DNA from 2 places in the Bacillus capparidis genome. Region 2 is predicted to be linked to the other one. Evidence: predicted binding sites of a transcription regulator. Region 2 holds the regulator's gene; the other holds the start of a gene.

Region 1 (6,158 bases), on a different contig from region 2:
GATATTTTATTTCTTGAGCATCGTCGTCTATTACATAAATCACCTCATGCAACAAATCTGAATTCTCGATAATTAATTCATTCACAGTAACACCCCTAAAATAAAATATATAAATTTACAATAACATTTTTCAGATGACTCATAAGACATAATAACAAAAACATCTAATCGCTCTTAATGTTTGAAGCAACCCCGAAGTCTGCTTCAATGCATCGCTTATTCCCTTTAAAACCCCATATCGTAAGCAGATTATTTAGTACTGATCTTCGTCTACAATACGGGGTCCATACTAACTCAGGGTTCTTTTTTGTCTTAATCTTCCCAAACATCATTCATTAAATCTTCTACTTCTTTTCTACGCCTTTCAGTCTCGTTTTTCAAAACTCTAACTTTATTATCCTCAAGTTCAACAACATCACCCACTGTCGCTTCTTTTGGGAAAATGTCCTTGGCAAAGTCTTTGGTTACTCCTTCAATTTCAACAACAGCTATTTCACCTTCAAAACGATCAATAATTCCTTTTATAACTTTACTCATTTCTTTGCAGGACTCACAGAAATTTTCGTGCCAGTGCTTGTGATTTTCACAGTTCCATTCTTATCCGTTCTATACACTTTTGCTTTAACCGCCTTTAATCGATTCAACGTTTCACTTGTAGGATGCTTGTAACGATTTCCTTTACCCACACTAATCACTGCATATGTGGGTTTAACTTTGCTTAAAAAATCCTTGGATGAAGAATCCTTGGAACCATGATGACCCACCTTTAAAACATCAACTTTTGATAATAATTTTTTGGAAAGCATGTCTTTCTCAGACTTTAATTCTGCATCACCACTAAATAAGAAAGAGTTTTTGTTGTACTGAATATGTACGACTGCACTCCAGTTATTTAGATCACTCTTTGCATAGTCTTTCACAGGGCCAATAAATTTGGCTTTAATAGACTTGTCCTTTAAAGACAAAGCAACTCCGTTTTTAGCAGTTTTAACGCCTTTCTTTTCTCTTTTAACTGCTTGTAAAAAGTCCGTGTATGCTTTGGTTGTATGTCTTACTTTTGGTGCATAAATATTTTCGACTCGATAGGCAGCAAGAACCTCGTCTAAACCACCGACATGATCAGCGTCTGGATGGGTTGCAATCATAGCCTCAATGTCATCAACTTTTTGCTTTTTGAGATACTTAAGAACATCCTCTCCTTTGGCTTTGTTGCCAGCATCGATTATGATGTCGTCACCTTTTGGTGTTTTGATGTATATTGCATCCCCTTGTCCAATATCGATGTAATGGACAACAAGATTTTTGCTTGCTGCAGAAACATGAGTTGCTGAAATGTTAGGTATTGCAAGAATAACAATTAAAGCCATAAGAAAAATTTTTAATTTTTTCATATATTCTCCTCCTCTAAGATAATATACCACCATATTCCTAGTATTTCCTACCTATCTATGAAAATTTTTTCATGTAAGGATCAAGGAACAATTTGCTCTCTGATTTTAAAACAATTTTTTTGAAGAACATTGATCATGAAACATCAATTTTGTTAGGACAAGTCGTTTTTACGTCCTTCTCCTTAAAGCTTAGAATAAAGACATTCTTTTGGAGAGGATGATGTTTATGAATAACAAGTTGACCATCGTTGATTTAACTCCTACAGCAAAAGATAAGAGCAGTAAAGTATTTAAAATTTCATACCATGTAAAAGGAGAAGCCATCGAAGGTCACTATTTAGAAGTTCAAATGGGAAATGAGTTCGAATGGGTGCTTATCCTCTAGAATTGGAAATACATAAATATGAAAAACACTTAAGGTTCCTTAGCCTCCAGCTCAATTCATTTCTTGAAAGTGAGTATGGATTTAAACGGAAACGAATTATAATTAACCACATTTCAAATTTAAAAGAACCTCATAATACCGGTGGTCTGTCTTTCTTGAAATGAGAATGTTCTTTTAAATTCCGCATCGAAAGGCATTGCAAATATCGAAATCCATTCAATTAGATGAAGAGTGGAAAGAATTAATATTGGAGGCATTAGCAGCAGGAATCACTTTAAAAGAGATACGAATCTTTTTAAATACTTGGTCGCCAGCCTTGATCGTATAGACATGAGGCGAACGACAGAAAATAATAAATGCATAAAAAAAGAAGCCTATACTCACTGGTAGGCTTCTTCCGTATCAGATAAAGGCATTACTTAAACATATCAACAAAAAACACGGGCTGTTCATTGTTTTCTCTTTTTAATACTCTATATAGACATAAGATAAAGACAAATTAATGTAATTGATTTGGATTTCTATTAGTATGCCCTGAAGTAATTTCATCGAATATATTATTATTTGATTCTTGATTTTGAGATTGAAAATTTAGATATGCAGGATTTATTAATTTTTTAAACTCCCCAACAGTAAGAGGTTTAGCCTCTTCCTTTAATTCATATCCTAATTGACCATTGGGTTCCAACGTCGCGGTTTTAACATCTGAAATTTTAGATATGCCTAGTAACCTTAATCTCATTTCAAGCTGATCAACTGTAAGTCTAAGCTTTTTTAAATTGGTTGTATTTAGATTCCCATTCTCCACTACAACTATTGATTTACCGGTTAAAAATTTTTCAAAAAAATTAAATTTTAGTTGTAAGTATTCCATTATTATCAAGGAAGCAACAAAAATCGATGCAGCAATTATTGTTCTCCAAAGACTATCTTCGATTATTGGCTGTACGATAATCGTACCAATAGATATCATTACAACCGTTTGAGCTAATGTCATTTGTGCTATAGATTTTCTACCCGATATTCTTAAAAGAATAATTCCTGCCATTATCAGGATAAATGATTCCCAAGCAAAATTCACTTATATCACCTATTTTTGTTTTTTCCTAGTATTCGTTTCTTGGTAAATTTTATACAACGCATATTATTAAAAAACACAAGGATTTCGGATTATAAAGAAGATAAAAGTTCCATAAAATATGTTTTAAATGGAATAACAGACTTCTTTATTCACTTCATATCTAATGACTCTAAAATCTTAACCGAGAACAATAATGAAGTATACTTACCCCGCCTTTAATTAAGAATCTTTTTTGCTGGTATTGTTAAATATAAAGAAAGAAATAAACAAAATCTTATGTATGGTTTGATTGGAGTTTTCATAATATGAAAGTCATGTACCTAACGATTGAACTTATTATTGGGTTTTTTCTTCTTTTTATAATCGTCAAATTTGTTGGAAAGAAAATCATAAATCAAATTACACCCTTCACTTTTATTGCCGCTTTAGTATTGGGCGAATTATTAGGAAACGCATTATACGACGACAAAATCGGTATATTTTATATTATATACTCAATGATATTATGGGGCGTTTTACTATTTATGGTCGAATATCTTGGACAAAAATATTTAGCTTTTCGTGGCATCTTTGAAGGAAAACCGTCTGCTCTTATTAAAAATGGAATAGTTGATCGGGAAGAATTGAAAAAAAATCGAATGAATATCAATCAACTGCAAAGCTTACTTCGGCAAAGCGAAACCTTTTCTGTTAGAGAAGTTGCTTTTTGTTACTTAGAAACGAACGGCTCACTTAGCATACTAAAAAAGACAAAATACCAGAAAACTACTCAGGAAGATTTCAATATGCCTATAAAATCCGTTTATGTTCCTGTTACTTTGATTCGCGACGGTGAAGTTTTATGGGATGAATTAAATGATTTAGGTTTTAATAAGCCTTGGTTAGAAAAACAACTCACATCTCAAGGTATTTCTGATTACAAAAATATTTTTTTAGCAGAATGGCTAGAAGGTGATGGATTATTTGTACAAACTTATTAAACAAAAATTCCTTGATGAAGTAATCTTGGGCTGTTTCAAAAGGATAAATAATAGTGGTTTCATACATTGGGCACTTATTGTGTTTGATGAGAAATATTCCAGCGCGTTCGAACACAATGACTCACTCCAATTACTCTGCGACAAGATTTATTGTCGAGTACTTGAAAGATATATGGTGGATCTTGAAATTATAGAGATCTTACATTTCTCGAAGGTTATACCCGTCTAACGTGCTAGGTATTTTTTTACATTGAATTAACAACGTATGTTCGTATATTATACGAAAAAGGAGCTGAGAATTATGAAAGTTACTATGTTAACACCAGGATCAAACATAATATGGGAATCTAGCCGGATGATGCTCCCCGAACACCGAGAGGCTTTGGTTGCACGTAAAAGAGAAATACTGCTAGTCGAAAAGCCAGAGCTGTATCAGCAACATTTTGAGGATATGGAAAACATAATTCATGAATCAATGGAGTTTGTGTTTCCGTTACAGTTTAATGGTGTGTGATGATGGACATTTCCGCGAGATCACACGGCTTGTGGATTACATAAACAAGCAAACTAAACAGTTACATGTTGTGGATAATAACGGGGATGCCAATTTGGTTAAGTTTATTGATATTGTTGATGTAAAAAGGAATTAGCCCTACCATATGGAAGGGCAGCTGTTTTACCAGATTTGGTCTGCGAATTTAAGGAAACACAAAGTGCGACGCGGGGCAAGATAATATGAGACCATGAGAATTTATACACATGTGTCTTCATCAATACTTATTGGAATCCTCTAAGTATCGATACAAAGTCGTTTTACTAATACCGGTTTCGATTGTAATTTGAGCAATGGTAAACTTCCCGCTTAGGTACATTTCAATTGCCCGTTTCACATATCGATCAGGCTTTCTAGGGCGGCCACCAACGCTGCCTCTTGATTTTGCTTCATTTAATCCTGCTTTCGTTCGTTCACTGATAACGTCATGTTTTAATTCTTGAATGTTCTCCATAAACTGAAAAAAAATTTGACCACATTTTTTTGATGTATCAATCTGATCCCGTATCGAAACGAAATCTATATGATACTCCTTAAAAAATCGTGTCAATTCGATTAAATGTCTGGTTGAATTAGCAATACAATAAAGTTTATAAACAACGACTTTATCGCCTTGCGAAAGCGATTGCAGTAATTTATCTAATTCTGTCTGATCGTTTACAACGCCATTTGGTTCATCGTAGATCTTATCACAACCAAATTGCTTTAAAATTGCGATTTGCAAAGTTGTTTCCTCCCGAGTGAATGAACGAGTATAGCCGATAATCACGAAATCATCTCCTGTCTTTCAAATCTATTCATTATTTTAACAAAACTGAGGAAGTATAGATAATGGTTGAGATTTGTCCCAAAAACGATTAGTTTTGGTACAATTTTTTCTAGACTTCTCCCGGGTTCTCTGCTAAAGTTGAAATTGTTAAAAACGGCCCCGGCTTCTATGAGAGTTAGAAGCCATTAAAAAATGAAAAGAATAAGAGGTGTCAATTAAATTGTTACAAAAATTGAATAAGGAATGGTTTGGAAACCCAAAGAATGATATTCTTTCCGGTATTGTGGTGGCTTTAGCTTTAATTCCTGAAGCGATAGCTTTCTCTATCATTGCTGGAGTCGATCCAATGGTAGGGCTGTATGCGTCTTTCTGTATCGCCGTAGTGATTTCATTTGCCGGAGGTCGTCCTGCAATGATATCAGCCGCCACAGGAGCAATGGCATTGCTTATGACCACATTAGTCAAAGATTATGGAATCCAGTATTTATTTGCAACGACGATTTTAACGGGGATTATCCAATTGATATTTGGGGTGCTGAAAATTGCACGCTTTATGAAGTTTATACCGCGGTCGGTCATGGTAGGCTTTGTAAATGCGTTAGCCATCTTAATTTTCATGGCACAGGTTCCTCATTTTATTGGAATTTCGAATCTGACGTATATAGTAGTTGCAGTCACATTGGCCATCATTTATTTGCTTCCGCGCTTTACACAAGTAGTGCCTGCTCCGCTTGTTGCGATTGTAATAATGACAGTATTTGCGATTTTCGCGAATACTGATCTTCGTACGGTCGGAGATTTGGGCCAAATCACACAATCGCTGCCGTCATTCCTGCTGCCGGAAATCCCGCTGAATTTCGAAACATTAGCGATCATTTTTCCGACTTCTCTCGCGTTAGCAGTTGTTGGTTTATTAGAATCCATGTTAACTGCTTCGATTGTAGATGATATGACAGATACAGAAAGCAATAAAAACAGAGAATGCAGGGGTCAGGGGAT
Region 2 (6,158 bases):
TGTTTAGATACAAGTATATACTCATCCCGTGTGAGGTTTGTCCAATGATAGTCACGAAAAAGATGGTACATAACGGATTCCCTTCCAAAATAGTGAGAAGCAAATTCATCCTCGATTAAATAAGTGTAATAGTGACGGTCCATTCCCCGCATCTCCTTTCATGCCGGTAACCCTTCATTTTAAGCTCTATTATACAAAATAGTATAATCAAGGATTGTCATTTGGTGGCAAGAGAGAAGACTATTTTTGTCGAACAAAAAAAAGAGAATGAAAACTCATTCTCTTTTTCCTCACTTACTTATTTAAAAGATTTTTAACTCGGTTTACAACATTAGAAGTTGTAAATCCAAACTCTTTGATAATGGTATCACCAGGAGCAGATGCGCCAAATTGATTGATGCCGAGAATATCTCCCTCTGATCCTGTGTACCTTTCCCAACCAAATGGGGAAGCCATTTCAATCGCTAAACGTTTTGTAACCTGTGATGGCAGTACAGACTCTTTATATTCATCTGATTGGCTTTCAAACCGATTCCACGAAGGCATGCTGACAACGGAAACATCGATATTTTCTTTAGCAAGCTCTTCCTGTGCGGCTAATGCAAGGTTTACCTCTGAACCAGTAGCAAGAAGCAAAGCATCTGCCTGTTCATTTTTACTTGCAGAGACAACGTATGCTCCTTTTGACACACCTTCAAACGCAGTGTCTGCAGACTGATCAATCGTTTCAAGGTTTTGCCTTGTCAAAACAAGTGCAGTAGGATGCGTTTCAGATGAAACAGCAAGCTTCCAAGCAGCAGCCGTTTCATTCGCATCAGCAGGACGGATAACTGACAAATTAGGCATCGCGCGTAATGAAGGAAGCTGTTCAATCGGCTCATGCGTCGGTCCATCTTCGCCGACTGCTACACTATCATGAGTAAACACATAGGTAACAGGCAATCCCATGAGAGAAGCAAGGCGGATAGCTGGACGCAAGTAGTCAGAGAATACAAAGAACGTTCCGGCAAACACTCGTAATCCGCCATGCAGCGCCATTCCATTCAAAGCGGCTCCCATTGCAAATTCACGAACACCGAACCAAATATTTTTCCCTGAATAATCAGCAGCTGAAAAATCTTTGGCATTCTTTATTGTTGTTTTGTTGGATCCTGCTAGGTCTGCAGAGCCACCGAAGAAAAACGGAAGGTTCTTTGCAATACCGTTAAGTGCCTCTCCGGAAGAAGCTCTTGTTGCAAGCTTGCTACCTTTCTCGTATACAGGGATATCCTTGTCCCAGCCTTCCGGAAGCTCTCCTTTTATACCTGCTTCAAGCAGCGCGGCAAGCTCTGGATATTCTTTTTTATATTCAGAAAATAACGCGTTCCATTCGCTTTCTTTTTTCTTCCCAGATTCCTTAATCTCAGTTTGGAAATGGTCATACACTTCTGAAGGAACATAAAAATCCTCATCATATGTCCACTTATAGGCTTCTTTTGTCAATTTGGTTTCATCAAGACCAAGCGGAGCTCCGTGAACCCCGGATGTTCCTGCGCGGTTAGGAGAACCAAAGCCAATGGTTGTTTTAATTTCAATCAATGTAGGCTGTGATTGGTTTTGTTTTGCTTTTTCAATTGCAGCTGAAATTTCTTCAACATTATTTCCGTCTTTGATGTAAAGTACTTCCCAATTCAAAGCTTCAAAGCGCTGTTTTACATCCTCTGAGAAGGATTGATGAAGTTCTCCGTCCAAAGAAATATCATTGGAATCATACATGACGATAAGGCGACCCAATTTTAAATGTCCGGCTAAAGACGCCGCTTCATTAGAAATGCCCTCCATCAAGTCTCCATCTCCGCAAATGGCATATGTAAAGTGATCTACAATATTAAAATGATCACGGTTGTAAGTCTCTGCCAAATGACGTTCTGCTAATGCCATTCCGACTGCCATTCCGATTCCTTGTCCAAGTGGACCCGTTGTTGCATCTACTCCAGCAGTATGGCGGAATTCAGGATGACCAGGCGTCTTGCTTCCCCATTGTCTGAAGCTTTTCAGGTCATCAATTGTCAAATCGAAACCGCTTAAATGCAGCATGCTGTACAAAAGTGCAGAACCGTGACCTGCTGAAAGAACAAAACGGTCTCTGTTAAACCATTCAGGATTTTCCGGGTTAATATTCAAATGCTTGGCCCATAAAGAATACGTCATTGGAGCAGCTCCCATAGGCATTCCTGGATGGCCAGAGTTGGCTTTATCTACAGCGTCTATAGACAGTGTCCGAATTGTTGCAATAGATTTTGATTCGATTGAATTTGACATAGTTATCCCCTTTCTTGTGCTTTATTCACTACACTATTTTATCATAAAACTCTCTAAATGTTTTCACAACTTTTTTGTGTGGTTTAAGAAAAAGGAATTATTTCCTTAAAGAGAGAGTAAAACTCAGTCGAAAAAGCAAATATGAATAAAGAACTGTCGGATTAATGAAGATCCTTTCGCTTCTCGTTTTTTAATTTCTCAGGAGTCACATCCTGTCCGTTAGGATCAATAACTGTAACGCCTTTTAACGTTTTTTTCATAGAAGAACGGAAGCTTTTTAAATATTCTTCACGCAATTTCTTCTGTTCAGCCTGCTCTTCAGCTGTAATTTGTCCTGACTTTGACTTATTTGAAAGTTCATTTATTCTGGCAATCTTATCTTTGGAAAGCATAACCTTCTCCTTCAAGTGGTTTATTCATACATCCTACTAAATAAGAATGCAAATTTCAACCAAACGGTTTTAGGTTATGGGCGTTCGTTCGTTTGCTCCTCTTTTTGTATGTATTCCTGGTACCGACGATGGACAGTGGCTTTCGAAACGTCATAGCCAACCCCTCTTAACGTAGCAGCAATCTCATGGAACGTCAGCTTTCGTGCCCGTAACCGAACGATTTCCTCCAGCGGTACATCCTTTCGTTCTTTTCCTGTACCGTCATGAAAAGGAACTAAGTGATCTTGCGGGCGATAGCCATTTTTTACAGCCTTTTTCATACCCCTTTTTATTTTGAGGTTATGCAGTTTGCGTTGATACTCTTCGACAATACTAACAATCTCTAAAACCATAGAATCAGCCTCCGAGAGCTCAAGCTCCCCTCGATGGGAAATTGAAAAAATCCTTGCACCTTCTTTATATATACAATGCAAAAGGGCGATTTTAGCATTTCCTCTTCCCAGCCTTGTTTCATCCTGGATTAGCACAGCATCTGCCTTAAATTCTTTCATACTGTCAAGCAGCTCAAACACACCCTGCCGGTCTAGATCGTAGCCGCTGGCTTTTTCTGATATTGTCCGAACAACTGTCATATTGTTTTCAGCAGCTAGTCCTGCCAGCTCCTCCAGCTGCCTTTTTAAAGAGGTTTCCTGCTGTTCTTTTGTTGTGCTCACACGAGCATAAATAATTGCTGTTTTCATCTTCTCTGCTTATCCTCCGGTCATTCGACAGTAGCGAGCTGATATGTGGACGGATGTTCCTTTTCAACGGGCAGCACCAAAATATCACCTGGTTTAATAGAATCCGTGGTCAAATGGTTTCTTTCAGTTACCCACTCAATAAAAGCTTGTTTGCTCAATGACTGTTTATCCTCCATCAATTCAGCTAAGTTCCAAAGACTGTCACCTTCTTGAACTTCAATCTTAACATAATTCTCATCACTGCTGCTTTTCCCTAAGAAAGATATAAAAGATATAGACACGCATAAAGTGAAAGCAAATAGACAGAAAAAAATAAATGATTCCTTCTTCACGCTGATCTCCCCCTTGATAGAATGTGTGTTCGTATGATTATTTTCAGTATAAGGGGGAACAAATGTTTCTGTCAATCGTTTTTTTCGAACCTATGTTTGTACTTTAAGGAAAAACATGCTATAATTTGTGTAAAATAGACGTACAGAGGTGAATATTTTGTCAAAGCTCTCAAAAAGGCAACTCGATATATTGCAATTTATAAAAGAAGAGGTTAAACGCAAAGGTTATCCGCCCTCTGTTAGAGAAATCGGTGAAGCAGTCGGCCTTGCTTCAAGTTCCACTGTGCACGGACATTTAGCAAGGCTCGAAACAAAAGGGTTGATCAGGCGTGATCCTACCAAGCCTAGAGCAATTGAAGTTTTGGAGGACGAGGTAGTCCAAATCCCTCAGAGCCAGGTCGTTACTGTACCAGTAATCGGTAAGGTAACTGCTGGAAGCCCAATTACTGCCGTAGAAAATATCGAGGAATATTTCCCGCTGCCAGATCGCCTTGTTCCTCCTGATGAAAATGTATTTATGTTGGAAATTATGGGTGAAAGTATGATTGAAGCCGGAATTCTTGATAAGGATTACGTTATTGTTAAGCAGCAAACCACTGCAAACAACGGGGATATTGTAGTTGCGATGACGGATGATGATGAAGCGACAGTAAAACGTTTTTTCAGGGAAGATAATTACATTCGCTTGCAGCCTGAAAATTCACTGATGGAGCCAATCATTTTACAAAATGTCAGTATTTTAGGGAAAGTAATCGGCGTATACAGAACGATTCATTAATAAAGAAAGAAGTGCAGAAAATTCGCACTTCTTTCTTTATTTAAAATATCTTAAAGGAATTCAATTAAGTTGCCTTTTGCGCATCATGAATTTAGAAACAATTGAATCTGTCGTGTTAAATGAAATGAATCTATCACCTCTCTCTTTTTATGAGCTTAATTCACTTAATTCACTTCCATAAAGCCTTTGGCGATCTCAGCAATACGCTCATAACCGTTATTGTTTGGATGAAGGCCGTCCCAAGTATATGTATTTAAGGTCAGCTTTGTGATACCGCTTACAGAATATAAGTCTAGGACCGGCACGGCATACATCTGGCCAACTGCTTTTATGGCATTTACATAATCAATCAGCTTATGGCCTGCTGGATTTATGTAATTCACATCATATCCAGCATTGTCCCTTTGTAACGGAGTCCATAAATAGATTTTTATAGTTGGTTTTCTCGTTAGAAGGTTTTCAAGTAATGAGCGATAAGCGCCGTAAAACGTAAAAGTATCAAATTCCGTATCGCCAATTGCTCCTAATGATCCGATTGGCTTGTTTAATTTATAATCGTTCGTTCCAGCAAAAATTGTGATGACATCAATATTATTCAGATTTTGTGCCTCTCCTACTACATGAGTTGAACCTTCATCATTGGCGGTCATCGTTTTTCCGGAAACTCCTCGATTGATATATTCTGCAAACCCCATAGTTTCCTTCATGATCGTTTGATACCCGCGAAGAAATACACCGTTGTAAAAGGTCTGGTCAAATTCTGTAATGCTATCCCCTAATGTAAGCCATACCTTGTTTTCCCACTTGCTTAATGTATTCATACTCAACCTGCCCCCGTTCTCAGAAAAGTTCTTGTTATTACTTCCTCATACATTCATCATATTATTTATTCTTCATTTTTGAAAATCTTTTTTGCATTCTAAACTCGCCATCATGAAAAATTCCCAATTGTATATAATTCTTTTAGTAGTTAATTATATGAACAACTTGGAAAATGAAAGATAGTCGACTCTTTGCCATCATGGATTTCCTATCTGTCATTTCGTCAAACGAGGTGTTAGAAGTGTTTTCTTTTGTCGTCAATTTAATATTTATCTTTGTTGTATTTATTTTTGCAGTGAAATTTTTGGGGAAATCTGCTCTTGCACAGCTTACTCCCTACGATTTTGGAGCAATCATTTTTTTATCTTATTTAGCTTTTGAAGCAATTAAAATAGACGGAATTGTACAAGCGCTGATTGGTATGATTGTCGTTACGTGTGTGCACCTGATTATTTCAAAGCTAAGCTTGTACAATTGGATTAATCAATTTATTATTGGGAATCCGACAATTCTTATTAAACATAGCGAGGTTATATACAATAACTTAAGGAAGAACAAATATTCATTGGCAGAATTATTATCGAATCTAAGAGCGTCAGGATACCCGGATATCCAAGATATTGAATATGCGATATTGGAACCTAATGGGGAAATCAGCATATTACCTAAAAAAGAGTTAGTGCCCGTTACTCCGAAGGATTTACATATAAATGTTGAATACAAAGGATTGCCAATTGCCGTTGTGATTGAGGGGAAGATTCAAAAGAAAAATTTAAAATTAATTAATAAGAAC

The links. Region 2 encodes LexA, which represses DNA repair genes until DNA is damaged. Its sites were predicted from a motif close to CGAACATATGTTCG; they were not measured.
Region 1: a site for LexA is predicted at 4,096-4,109, ahead of JOC74_RS07170 (YolD-like family protein). Genes of this name have one in related genera too.

What each region holds. Positions count from the first base shown of each region.
Region 1 is NZ_JAFDST010000002.1:22,537-28,694, forward strand. It holds gene JOC74_RS07135 (hypothetical protein) at 1-85, opposite strand, end outside; gene JOC74_RS07140 (DUF3006 domain-containing protein) at 313-537, opposite strand; gene JOC74_RS07145 (ComEC/Rec2 family competence protein) at 534-1,391, opposite strand; gene JOC74_RS07150 (hypothetical protein) at 1,618-1,776, shown strand; gene JOC74_RS07155 (anti-repressor SinI family protein) at 1,973-2,104, shown strand; gene JOC74_RS07160 (DUF421 domain-containing protein) at 2,276-2,857, opposite strand; gene JOC74_RS07165 (DUF421 domain-containing protein) at 3,163-3,837, shown strand; gene JOC74_RS07170 (YolD-like family protein) at 4,139-4,351, shown strand; gene JOC74_RS07175 (recombinase family protein) at 4,608-5,159, opposite strand; gene JOC74_RS07180 (SulP family inorganic anion transporter) at 5,380-6,158, shown strand, end outside.
Region 2 is NZ_JAFDST010000001.1:598,801-604,958, reverse strand. It holds gene sirA (sporulation inhibitor of replication protein SirA) at 1-143, opposite strand, end outside; gene tkt (transketolase) at 295-2,301, opposite strand; gene JOC74_RS03000 (DUF896 domain-containing protein) at 2,463-2,693, opposite strand; gene JOC74_RS02995 (YneB family resolvase-like protein) at 2,768-3,433, opposite strand; gene yneA (cell division suppressor protein YneA) at 3,454-3,765, opposite strand; gene lexA (transcriptional repressor LexA) at 3,923-4,543, shown strand; gene JOC74_RS02980 (SGNH/GDSL hydrolase family protein) at 4,708-5,364, opposite strand; gene JOC74_RS02975 (DUF421 domain-containing protein) at 5,565-6,158, shown strand, end outside.